DNA from 3 places in the Pseudomonas sp. TE3911 genome. Region 1 is predicted to be linked to each of the others. Evidence: riboswitches for the same ligand, from Rfam matches in the RefSeq annotation. Region 1 holds a riboswitch; each other region holds the start of a gene.
What was found. Region 1 has a riboswitch for cobalamin ahead of ACVWXD_RS12335 (CbtB domain-containing protein). Riboswitches for the same ligand answer to the same signal wherever they lie in the genome.
Positions count from the first base shown of each region.

Region 2: it holds a riboswitch for cobalamin, as region 1 does, so the genes downstream of both, cobO (cob(I)yrinic acid a,c-diamide adenosyltransferase) here and ACVWXD_RS12335 (CbtB domain-containing protein) in region 1, are expected to answer to the same signal.
Region 3: it holds a riboswitch for cobalamin, as region 1 does, so the genes downstream of both, ACVWXD_RS05115 (ABC transporter substrate-binding protein) here and ACVWXD_RS12335 (CbtB domain-containing protein) in region 1, are expected to answer to the same signal.

Region 1 is NZ_JBSSFP010000001.1:2,700,753-2,704,670, forward strand. It holds gene cobN (cobaltochelatase subunit CobN) at 1-395, opposite strand, end outside; gene cobW (cobalamin biosynthesis protein CobW) at 399-1,460, opposite strand; cobalamin riboswitch at 1,554-1,754, opposite strand; cobalamin riboswitch at 1,796-2,001, shown strand; gene ACVWXD_RS12335 (CbtB domain-containing protein) at 2,098-2,286, shown strand; gene ACVWXD_RS12340 (CbtA family protein) at 2,298-3,002, shown strand; gene ACVWXD_RS12345 (cobalamin biosynthesis protein) at 2,999-3,391, shown strand; gene cobM (precorrin-4 C(11)-methyltransferase) at 3,462-3,918, shown strand, end outside.
Region 2 is NZ_JBSSFP010000001.1:788,900-792,817, reverse strand. It holds gene bluB (5,6-dimethylbenzimidazole synthase) at 1-487, opposite strand, end outside; gene ACVWXD_RS03685 (cobyrinate a,c-diamide synthase) at 484-1,791, opposite strand; gene cobO (cob(I)yrinic acid a,c-diamide adenosyltransferase) at 1,788-2,399, opposite strand; cobalamin riboswitch at 2,479-2,731, opposite strand; gene ACVWXD_RS03675 (PQQ-dependent sugar dehydrogenase) at 2,831-3,918, shown strand, end outside.
Region 3 is NZ_JBSSFP010000001.1:1,108,593-1,112,510, reverse strand. It holds gene ptrR (putrescine utilization regulator PtrR) at 1-557, opposite strand, end outside; gene ACVWXD_RS05120 (aldehyde dehydrogenase family protein) at 661-2,043, shown strand; cobalamin riboswitch at 2,296-2,489, shown strand; gene ACVWXD_RS05115 (ABC transporter substrate-binding protein) at 2,605-3,615, shown strand; gene ACVWXD_RS05110 (FecCD family ABC transporter permease) at 3,612-3,918, shown strand, end outside.

The DNA.
Region 1 (3,918 bases):
TCGACGCCGACGGTACTGAGACCGCTGAGTTCCGGGTCCGGGCGATCATCCCCCGGCACCAGGATCAGCTGCACACCGCGCTCGGCCAACTCCACCAAGCGCTCGATGCCGTAGCGCCAATAACCGATGCCACCGTGCAGGGAAATCAGGATGACCTTCGCGTGGCGCAGCACCTCATCGACATACAGGTCGACCGAAGCGTGGTTCTGCACCTGCATCGGGTTGGCCAGGCGCAGGCTCGGGTAGTCATCCGGCAACTGCTGGGCCGCTTCGGCCAGCAGCGCCAGGCTGGAATCACCGCTGCACAGGATCACCAGCTCGGCGGGGGTTTGTCCAAGGTCGGCAATATTGTCGTCCGCGACAAAACCACCGGGCTGAGTCCTGAGCAGGTGCATGGATTAAACGCTGAGCGCGGCGCGCAGTTGCGCTTCGAGGCCGACCGCATCCAGGTCCTGGCCGATCAGCACCAGGCGCGTGATGCGTGCTTCGTCAGCACCCCAGGCGCGGTCGAAGTGTTTGTCAAAGCGGGTGCCCACGCCCTGGATCAACAGGCGCATCGGCTTGTTCGGGATCGCGGCGAAGCCTTTGACACGCAAGATGCCGTGTTGCACGACCAGTTGAGTCAATGCGTCGAGCAGCAGCGCTTCGTCGGCCTGGGGCAAGTCGATGGAGATGGAATCAAACGCATCGTGGTCGTGATCGTCTTCACCTTCGTGGTGATGATCGTGATGGCTATGACGACCGTCGATATGCTCTTCGGAGCCGGCGCCCAGGCCAATCAACACGTCCAGGGGCACGCGACCGCTGCTGGCTTCGATGATTTTGACGGCTGGCGGCAGCTCTTCGGCGACTTCCAGGCGCACACGGGCCAGGTCTTCCGAGCTGATCAGATCGGCCTTGTTGAGGATGACCAGGTCCGCGCTGGCCAATTGGTCGGCGAACAGCTCGTGCAGTGGCGACTCATGGTCCAGGTTCGGGTCGAGTTTGCGCTGGGCGTCCACTTGATCGGGGAACGCAGCAAAGGTACCGGCGGCCACGGCCGGGCTGTCGACCACGGTGATCACCGCGTCAACCGTGCAGGCGCTGCGGATTTCCGGCCACTGGAAGGCTTGCACCAGCGGTTTTGGCAGGGCCAGGCCCGAGGTTTCGATGAGGATATGATCGAGGTCGCCGCGACGGGCGACCAGTTCGCGCATCACCGGGAAGAACTCTTCCTGCACGGTGCAGCACAGGCAGCCGTTGGCCAGTTCGTACACGCGGCCATTGGCTTCTTCTTCGGTGCAACCGATGGAGCACTGCTTGAGGATTTCACCATCAATGCCCAACTCGCCGAACTCATTGACGATGACGGCGATGCGACGGCCCTGGGCGTTGTCGAGCATATGGCGCAGCAAGGTGGTTTTGCCCGAGCCGAGGAAGCCGGTAACGATAGTGACGGGGAGTTTGGCCAGTGTTTTCATCGGATGCCCTTGGGGGCGGGCATACGGGACGATAGGCCCTGCGGCGCGGCGCAGAAGCGGATTTCGTCACCGGATCACCCCGCCCGGTTGAATTAGAAAATCGGTTGCGAGGCAGGTCTCCTGGCTTAGGGCTTGCGGGTCGCTAGACCGGCGCCGGCTGCGCCTTCCCGCCGTTGATGGCAGTGGCGTGGCAGTCGGATGAACCCTTCACAGTTGCGGGGGCAGCCGCGGATTGAACCGCGTTCCCTTCTTAGCTTCGGCCTGGGCCGAAGAACCTCGAAGGTGCAAGGCTACAGGGGCTCGGTGAATTTGACTACCGTCGCTCTGCATGCTTTCCTACATGCCTTGTTTCGGGTGCCCTTCACAGGGTGAAACGGGAAACCGGTAAATCATGGCTACCATGACCAGTCCGGTGCTGCCCCCGCAACGGTAAGCGAGTGAAGCGTCAGATCCACTGTGCCTGTAAGGCATGGGAAGGCGATGCTTTATAGACCCAGTGTCCCTCGCAAGCCCGGAGACCGGCCCGAAAAATCAGATAACAAACCCGCGGTGGGCGGGCGCTGTTCGGAACTCTGCGTGCCTGGCTCGCGGGGTTTTCATGCGCTCGTTTCATCCAGACACCTGAAAGGGACGCGCCATGTCGATCATCAGCAGCACTTCGCACTCCGCCAGCAGCACCTCTACCTTGAGCCAACGCCTGACCGCCGCCATCGGCGCGTCGATCCTCGGCGCGTGTCTGGTGTATTTCGCCGGTTTCTCGCATATCGAGGCGGTGCACAACGCTGCCCACGATACCCGCCACAGCGCCGCGTTCCCGTGCCACTGAGACCTGCCGACATGATCAAGCGTATTGCGCAAACCGCAGGTTTCACCGGCCTGTTGGCCGCGCTGCTGCTGACCCTGCTGCAAAGCTTTTGGGTCGCCCCGCTGATTCTTCAGGCGGAAACCTTTGAAAAAGCCCCGGCGGCAACCGAAGTGGTGCATGAGCACGCTGCCGGCGCTGCTGCCCACACCCACGATGCCGAAGCCTGGGAGCCTGAAGATGGCTGGCAGCGCGTGCTGTCGACCACCGGTGGCAACTTGGTGGTGGCGGTTGGTTTTGCACTGATGCTGGCCGGCCTCTACACATTGCGCGCCCCCACCCGCACGGCGCAGGGCCTGCTGTGGGGCCTGGCCGGTTACGCAACCTTCGTGCTGGCGCCGACGATGGGCCTGCCACCCGAGTTGCCGGGCACCGCCGCCGCTGATCTGGCACTGCGCCAGACGTGGTGGATCGGCACTGCGGCCTCCACCGCTGCCGGGATTGCGCTGATCGTGTTCGGGCGCAACTGGCTGCTGAAAGTGCTGGGCGCTGCCATCCTCGCGGTACCGCACGTCATTGGCGCGCCGCAACCGGAAGTGCACGCAATGCTCGCGCCGCAAGCCCTGGAAACGCAGTTCAAAATCGCTTCGCAACTGACCAACGTGGCATTCTGGCTGGCCCTGGGGCTGATCAGCGCCTGGCTGTTCCGCCGCAAACGCGACGATCAATACTCCGCATGACCTACGTGGTCGGCCTGGGTTGCCAGCGGGGTTGTGAGGTTCATACCCTGCTGGCGCTGTTTGATACCGCTCTCGCCGAGGCAGGGATTGATCCCCAATGCATCACCGCGCTGGCCAGTATCGACCGCAAACACGACGAGCCAGGCTTACTGGCTCTGGCACGGCACTTGAACCTGCCGCTGGAGTGCTTCAACGCCGAGCAACTGGCGATTTATGAACACCGGCTAAGCCACAAGTCCGACGTCGCGTTCGCCCACACGGGGTGTTACGGCATCGCCGAAAGTGCCGCCCTGGCCCTTGTTGAACAGCTCGGCGGCGCGCCTGCCCAGTTGCTCATCACCCGCAAAAAAACCGCCCAAGCCACCTTTGCGTTGGCCTGCGCCGGTTAAAACCCCGATAATCGCCCTCCCCGATCATGAGCAATCTTCATGCTCGCCCGTTTTTTGACAGGAATTCTCCATGACCGTCTACTTCATCGGCGCCGGCCCCGGCGACCCGGAATTGATTACCGTCAAAGGCCAGCGGCTGATCCGTAGTTGCCCGGTGATCATTTATGCCGGTTCGCTGGTGCCTGCGGCGGTATTGGAAGGTCATCAGGCAGAACACGTGGTCAACAGCGCCGAACTGCACCTTGAACAGATCATCGACTTGATCAAGACCGCACACGCCAAAGGCCAGGACGTGGCGCGCGTGCACTCCGGGGATCCGAGCCTTTACGGAGCGATCGGCGAGCAGATCCGCCTTTTGCGGGAATTGGGCATTCCATTCCAGATCATTCCTGGCGTCACCGCCGTAGCGGCCTGCGCAGCGTTACTGGAGACGGAGCTGACCCTGCCAGACATCGCCCAAAGCGTGATCCTGACCCGTTATGCCGATAAAACCAACATGCCCGCCGGTGAGGGTTTCGACAGCCTGG
Region 2 (3,918 bases), 1.9 Mb from region 1:
CCAGGGCCTGGGGCTCAAACAACGAGACCCAGCCCATGCCAAGGCCTTCCACGCGAGCGGCCAGCCACAGATTCTGGATCGCGCAGGACAGCGAGGCCATGTCCATCTCCGGCAAGGTGCGCCGGCCGAAAATATGGCGCTCGCGATCATCCATCAATGCCGCCACCAGTACTTCGGCACAGTCATTGATGCCTTCGACCTTAAGCCTCATGAACTCATCGGTGCGCTCGCCAAGGGCCTCGGCTGTGCGCACGCGCTCTTCTTCCACCAGTTGCTGGATCTGCCCGCGCAGGTGGCGGTCGCTGATGCGGATAAAACGCCAGGGCTGCATGAGGCCGACACTCGGCGCCTGATGCGCGGCCTGAAGCAGGCGGTGGAGCAATTCAGGGGCGACAGTGCCACCGCTGAAGTGACGCATGTCGCGGCGTTCGGCAATGGCGCGGTAAACGGCATCGCGGTCGGCCTGGGGGAAGGCGTTGTCAGTCATGGCGCTATCGTGGGTAAAAACAATGCGGCCACAGCAGCCGGATTCGACGGAAAGTAGAAGTGCACGTAAGAGGCCGTCATCCGCCCCTGTCGGTAGACCGCTTCGGCCCCGCGCCCACCATTGGGGCTCAAACCACGGGCAATCGGTTGCCATTCGGTGCTGGTCAGGGAGTGGTGATAGGTATGGCCGCGCAGTACGCCTTCCGGCAATTCGACGCTTTGCAGCGCCAGGGCCGCCAGTTTCTTTTGCATCACTGCATCACCCTGCAACAGGCCGAGCAGTTCGGCGCGGTTGCCGTCGACGTCGGTGAGGGAGTTCAGCAGGTAGAGCATGCCGCCACACTCAGCGAGCAACGGCTTACCCGCCGCATGGTGAGCACGGATGGCGTCGAGCATCGGAGTATTTTCCGACAACGCCTGGTGGTGCAGTTCCGGGTAGCCACCAGGCAGATACAGACTGTCGGCGTCAGGTAATTCGCGATCGTGGATCGGGGAGAAAAATGTCAGCTCAGCGCCCATCGCCCGCAACAGGTCAAGACTGGCGCCGTAGGTGAAGGCGAAGGCTTCGTCGCGGGCCACGGCAATGCGGACACCGGCCAACAACGGCTCAGCTTCGATCACTTCAGGCGCGGCGAAGGTCACGGGCGGCGGTAAAGCGACTTCGCAACTGCTGCCCAAGGCTTGGGCGGCGGCGTCCAGGCGTGCATCGAGGTCATTCAGTTCGCTGGCTTGAACCAGGCCCAGATGACGGCTCGGCAGCTCGATTCCCGTCTCGCGGGACAGCGCGCCGTACCAGCGCAGGCCTTCAGTGAGGCTACCTTCGAGCAATTGCGCATGACGCAACGTGCCGACGCGGTTGGCCAACACGCCCGCGAACGGTAGATCCGGCTGGTAGCGCGCAAGGCCTAGCGCCAGAGCACCAAAGGTTTGGGCCATGGCGGTGCCATCAATCACGCCCAGCACCGGCACGCCGAAGTGCCGCGCCAGGTCGGCACTGGAGGGCGTGCCGTCGAACAGACCCATCACGCCTTCGATCAGGATCAGGTCGGCCTCCCCCGCCGCTTCCCACAGCAGGCGGCGACTTTCCTGCTCGCCCACCATCCACATATCCAATTGATACACCGGCGCACCGCTGGCGCGTTCGTGGATCATCGGGTCCAGAAAGTCCGGACCGCATTTGAACACGCGCACCCTACGTCCCAGATTGCGGTGCAAACGGGCCAGGGCGGCGGTGACGGTAGTTTTGCCTTGGCCGGACGCCGGTGCGGCGATCAATACGGCCGGGCAATGACGGGGCTGATTCAAAGTTCGACGCCCTTCTGTGCCTTGATACCGGCCTGGAATGCGTGTTTGAGCATGCCCATTTCGGTGACGGTGTCGCCCATCTCGATCAGCTCCGGCTTAGCGCCACGGCCAGTGACCACCACGTGTTGCATCGGCGGGCGGGCTTGCAGGTCGCTGAGCACTTGGTCCAGGTCGAGGTAGCCGTGCTTGAGGGCTATGTTCAGCTCGTCCAGCACCACCAGGCCGATGGTTGGGTCTTGCAGCAGTTCGCGGGATACCGCCCAGGCTGCCTCGGCGGCGGCGATATCGCGCTGGCGGTCCTGGGTTTCCCAGGTAAAGCCTTCGCCCATGACGTGGAAACGCACTTGCTCGGGGAAGCGGCGGAAAAACAACTCTTCGCCAGTGCTGTTACGCCCCTTGATGAACTGCACCACACCGCATTGCATCCCATGGCCCATGGCGCGAGCGAGCATCCCAAACGCCGAGCTGCTCTTGCCTTTGCCGTTGCCGGTGAGTACCAGCAGCAAGCCGCATTCGTTAGGGGAGTTGGCGATGCGCTCGTCGATCACGGCTTTTTTGCGCAGCATGCGCGCCAAGTGGCGTTCGTCGCGGTCGGGGGTATCGGTCATGGCAGCTCTCCGTTGGGGCTGGACAAAAACGGCGGGCAGGAAAAAGAAAAAACAGACAGCCAAGCATCGCCCACCGTGATGCTGTTGGATGATCCAGGCCGGTCTCCGGGCTCATGAGTGGCGCAGCTCTTGTAGAGAGCAAGCAGGCCAACGCTGCGCCTTCCCATATCGCACGCGATACAGTGGCAAAAGCAGCGTCTTGACTCATTTACCGTTGCGGGGGCAGCGCCGGAATTGCGGCGGCGCTGTGTACAAGCGCGCTCACTCACCGGCTTCCCTGTTTCACTCTGTCGACCCACGGGTCACAGAGCACCTGGAACAAGCGGCGAAGGTTAGTGGGTTGGGGGTGGAGCGTCAATGAAAGCTAGTCGAGTACTTGAACCATCGCACCACCGCCCTCCTCTACCCTTACAGGTATCAAGGAGAACACCATGCATAAAACCAGACTCGCCCTGTTAATCATGCTTGCCGGCACCCTCGCGGCGTGCGGAGAAAGCTCAACCCTGAAGGTTTCCGACGGCACCGGCCCCTCGCCCCGACTGCCGGAACCGAACAAAACGCTGATCCCTACCGTCAACATCGCTCCAGCCATCGGCTGGCCAGATGGCGCGAAGCCAACGGCAGCCCCCGGCACCCAAGTGGCCGCGTTCGCCGAGGGCCTCGACCACCCGCGCTGGCTGTATGTGTTGCCCAATGGCGATGTGCTGGTGGCGGAAACCAACGCACCGCCCAAACCGGATGACGCCAAGGGCATACGCGGCTGGGTCATGGAGAAGGTCATGGGACGTGCCGGCGCCGGGGTGCCGAGCCCGAACCGTATCACTCTATTGCGCGATGCCGACCACGACGGCGTCGCCGAAACACGTACGGTGTTCCTGGAAAACCTCAATTCGCCGTTCGGTATGACCCTGGTCGGAAACGACCTGTATGTGGCCGACTCGGACAAGCTGCTGCGTTTCCCCTATCAGCCAGGCGAAACTGCCATCAAGGCCCAAGGCTCCAAGGTGGTCGACTTGCCAGGCGGTCCGCTGAACCATCACTGGACGAAAAACGTGGTGGCCAGCAAGGATGGCAGCAAGCTGTACGTGAGCGTCGGCTCAAACAGCAATGTCGGTGAAAACGGCCTGGAGGCGGAACAGGGGCGTGCCGCGATCTGGGAAGTCGACCGCGCCAGCGGCCAGCACCGTATTTTCGCCTCCGGCCTGCGCAACCCCAATGGTATGGCTTGGGAACCGCAGAGCGGCAAGCTGTGGACAGCGGTGAACGAGCGCGACGAGATCGGCAGCGACCTGGTGCCGGACTACATCACCTCGGTCAAGGACGGCGGTTTCTATGGCTGGCCGTTCAGCTATTACGGCCAGCATGTGGATGTGCGCGTCACGCCGCAGAACCCGGACCTGGTCGCCAAGGCCATTGCGCCGGACTACGCCGTAGGGCCGCACACCGCTTCTTTGGGCCTGACGTTCGCCGAGGGCAGCAAACTCCCGGCGCCGTTCAGCAACGGCGCATTCATCGGCCA
Region 3 (3,918 bases), 1.6 Mb from region 1:
TAGATGTTCTCGCCATTTACGTCCTGCCCCCGGCTGATCGGCGCATGGTGCAGTGGCGCGATCACCACCATCTCCTCCTCAAACACCGCCACGCCCTCCAGGGTCGAATGCAGCACCGGCCCGTCGACAAACGCGGCGGTCAGGCGCCCCGACAATACCCCTTCGATCATGGTGCCCGACGGCCCGGTGCTCAGGTCCAGTTCGACCTTGGTGTGCTTCTGGTTATACGCCGCCAGCAACGCCGGGATACGCACCGCCGCCGTGCTTTCCAGGGAGCCGAGGGCAAACGCCCCCTGAGGTTCTTCCCCCGCCACCGTCGCGCGGGCCTCTTGCACCAGATCGAGAATGCGCCGCGCGTAACCGAGGAAATTCCAACCCGCCGGCGACAGGCGCAGTCGGCTCTTCTCGCGGATAAACAGCTCCACGCCCAGATCCTGCTCCAGTTGCTTGATCCGCGTGGTCAAGTTTGACGGCACCCGATGAATCAACTGCGCGGCGGCGCTGATGCTGCCTTGTTCGGCGACGGCCTTGAAGATTTCCAGTTGCACGAGATCCAATTCATTCTCCATTCGTGAACGTATTGCTTAATATTATTCAGTTTCCAGAAAAGATCCAGCCCCGTACGCTGACCTCCATTCCCAACGTACACAGGACGGTGCCATGAACGCGAACACCCACGCCTTATCGATCAACCCCGCCAACGGCCAAACCGTCGGCAACTATCCCTACGAAACAACAGCGCAGCTGGATGCCGCCCTCGACCGCGCCACCAGCGCCTTCCGCACCTGGCGCCGCCAGCCGGTGAGCCAGCGCGCCGAGCTGCTGTTAGCCCTGGCCGCCGCCTTGCGCGAGCAAGCCGAAGCCATGGCGCAGATGATCACTCTGGAAATGGGCAAACCCATCGCCCAGGCACGTGCCGAAGTCGAAAAATGCGCGCAACTGAGTGAATGGTACGCAGCCCAAGGCCCGGCCATGCTCGCCCCGGAACCGACCCTGGTCGACAACGGCACCGCCCACATCGAATACCGCCCGCTGGGCCCGATTCTCGCCGTAATGCCGTGGAACTTCCCTGTATGGCAGGTACTGCGCGGCGCCGTGCCAACCATGCTCGCCGGCAACACTTACGTGCTCAAACACGCGCCGAATGTGATGGGCAGCGCCTACCTGATCCAACAAGCGTTCCGTAAAGCCGGCTTTGCTGAAGGCTTATTCGAAGTGATCAACGTCACCCCCGAGGGCGTGTCCAAAGCCATCGCGGACCCACGTATTGCCGCCGTGACCCTCACCGGCAGCGTGCGCGCCGGCATCGCTATCGGCTCCCAGGCCGGTGCAGCGTTGAAAAAAAGCGTGCTGGAACTGGGCGGCTCCGACCCGTTCATCGTGCTCAACGACGCCGACCTCGACGCCGCCGTGCAAGCCGCGCTCATCGGCCGCTTCCAGAACAGTGGCCAAGTCTGCGCCGCCGCCAAGCGCTTGATCATCGAAGCCGGTGTTGTGGAAGCCTTCACGGCCAAGTTCGTCGAAGCCAGCCGTGCCCTGGTGATGGGCGATCCCACATCAGTTGCCACCTACATTGGCCCAATGGCCCGCTTCGACCTGCGCGACGAGTTGCACGGTCAGGTCCAGGCCACCCTGGAGGAAGGCGCGACCCTGTTGCTCGGCGGCCATAAAGTCACAGGCGACGGCAACTACTACGAGCCCACCGTACTCGCCAACGTCACCGACCAGATGACCTCGTTCAAACAGGAACTGTTCGGCCCCGTGGCCTCGATCATCACCGCCCGCGACGCCGACCACGCGGTGGCCCTGGCCAATGACAGCGAGTTCGGCCTCACCGCGAGCATCTTCACCACTGACGCAGCGAAAGCACGGGATATCGCCAATCAGCTGGAAACCGGCGGGATCTTCATCAACGCCTTCAGCGTCTCCGACCCACGGGTGGCGTTTGGCGGCGTGAAGAAAAGTGGATTCGGTCGCGAGCTGTCGCACTTCGGCGTTCGCGAGTTCTGCAATGCGCAGACGGTGTGGCTGGATCGAAAATAACCCCGGCTGCGCAGCGGGCCTTTCATGGCAGGTGGCCGTGTTGTGGTGAGCGATCTGATCGCGCATTTAGGCGGGATCAAGCAAAAAACGGATTGCGAAGCTACTGACGAACACACATTGGCCGCCTCCTTTTTGCGAGGCGCGAACGTCCTAGCGACTTTTTAACGATAGACCCCATCACTTGGCGCGACATCGAAGATCGCGCCACCGGCACGCAAACTGAAGCTCAGCCTCCCTCTGCGAGGCTGAATCAACTACCATAGCGCCGCCGGTTCCCCCATGGGACTAATAGGGAATTCGAAACGCCGCCCGCGGCGTCAATCGAAACTGCCCCCGCAACTTTAGGTGCCGAGCCTGCTCCTTAACGCCACTGGACCTCGTCCGGGAAGGCTGGAGCGTGGCGAAGACGCATCAGTCAGGAGACCTGCCGGCCCAGCACAATCACTAACCGGCGGGGTGTCCGGGAAGGACATCCTTGCCTGCCCGACCGGCAGCGTTCAAGGGCGTATTTCCGAGCCGTACTGCCCCTGCTTCACCTACGGTTCACACGGAGATCGCCCCATGCTGCCACGCGTTACTGCCCTGATCACCGGTCTGGGTTTCTGTGCCCTGGCTCAAGCGGCGCCCACTCACTACCCGCTGACGGTCCAAAACTGCGGCAGCGCCGTGACCTTCCCGCAAGCCCCCGCACGCAGCGTGACCATCGGCCAGGCCGCCACCGAAATGCTGTATGCCCTGGGCGTCGGCGACAAAGTGGTCGGCACCTCGCTGTGGTTCAACAGTGTGCTGCCCCAGTACCAGGCGCAGAACGACAAAATCGAACGCCTGGCCAACAACGAGCCAAGCTTTGAAGCCGTGATCGCCAAACGCCCGCAACTGGTGGCTGCCGAGCTGGAATGGGTGGTCGGCCCGCAAGGCGTGGTGGGCACCCGTGAGCAATTCCACGAGTTGAAGATCCCCACCTACCTGCTGCCTTCCGACTGCGAAGGCAAGGACAATCTGGTGGGCGCCGACGGCACGCGGCTAGAGCCGTTCCGCATCGAGACCCTCTACAAGAGCATCAGCCAACTGGCCGAGATTTTCGACGTGCAGGCGCGCGGCCAACAGCTGAACGACGACCTCAAGGCGCGCCTGGCCAAGTCCGTTGCCACGGCGCAGAGTAAAGGCCTCAAGCAAGCCAGCGCGCTGGTGTGGTTCTCCAGTTCCGAGATAGCCAGCGACCCGTACGTGGCGGGCCACAAGGGCATCCCCGAATTCATGCTCGAAACCCTCGGCCTGCACAACGTGGTGCAGTCCGATGAAGAGTGGCCCGCCGTTGGCTGGGAAACCATCGCCAAGGCCAACCCGACGTTCCTGGTGATCGCCCGCATGGACCGTCGCCGCTACCCTGCCGACGACCATGAAAAGAAACTCGCCTTCCTGCGCAGCGACCCGGTCACGCGCAACATGGACGCCGTCAAACACAACCGCATCATCATCCTCGACGCCCTGGCGTTGCAGGCCAGCCTCCGCACGTTCGATGGCCTTGAACAGCTGGCCGGCGCCATCGACGGCTACGACCTGCGCAAATGAGTAAAAGCGTGATCCGCACCCTGCTCGCCCTGACCCTGCTTTCAGCCGCCCTACTCGCGGGCGTGGCCATCGGCGAAACGTCCATCGATCCGCAGGTGGTGCTTCAAGTGCTCGCCAATAAGCTGTGGAACGCCGGCTATCTGCTCGATCCAATCGACGAAGGCGTGGTGTGGAACTACCGCCTGACGCGCGCCCTGGTCGCTGCCGCGTGCGGTGCGGGGCTGGCCACCTGTGGGGTGATCTTGCAGTCGTTGCTGCGCAACCCGCTGGCCGATCCCTATCTGCTGGGTATCAGCGCCGGCG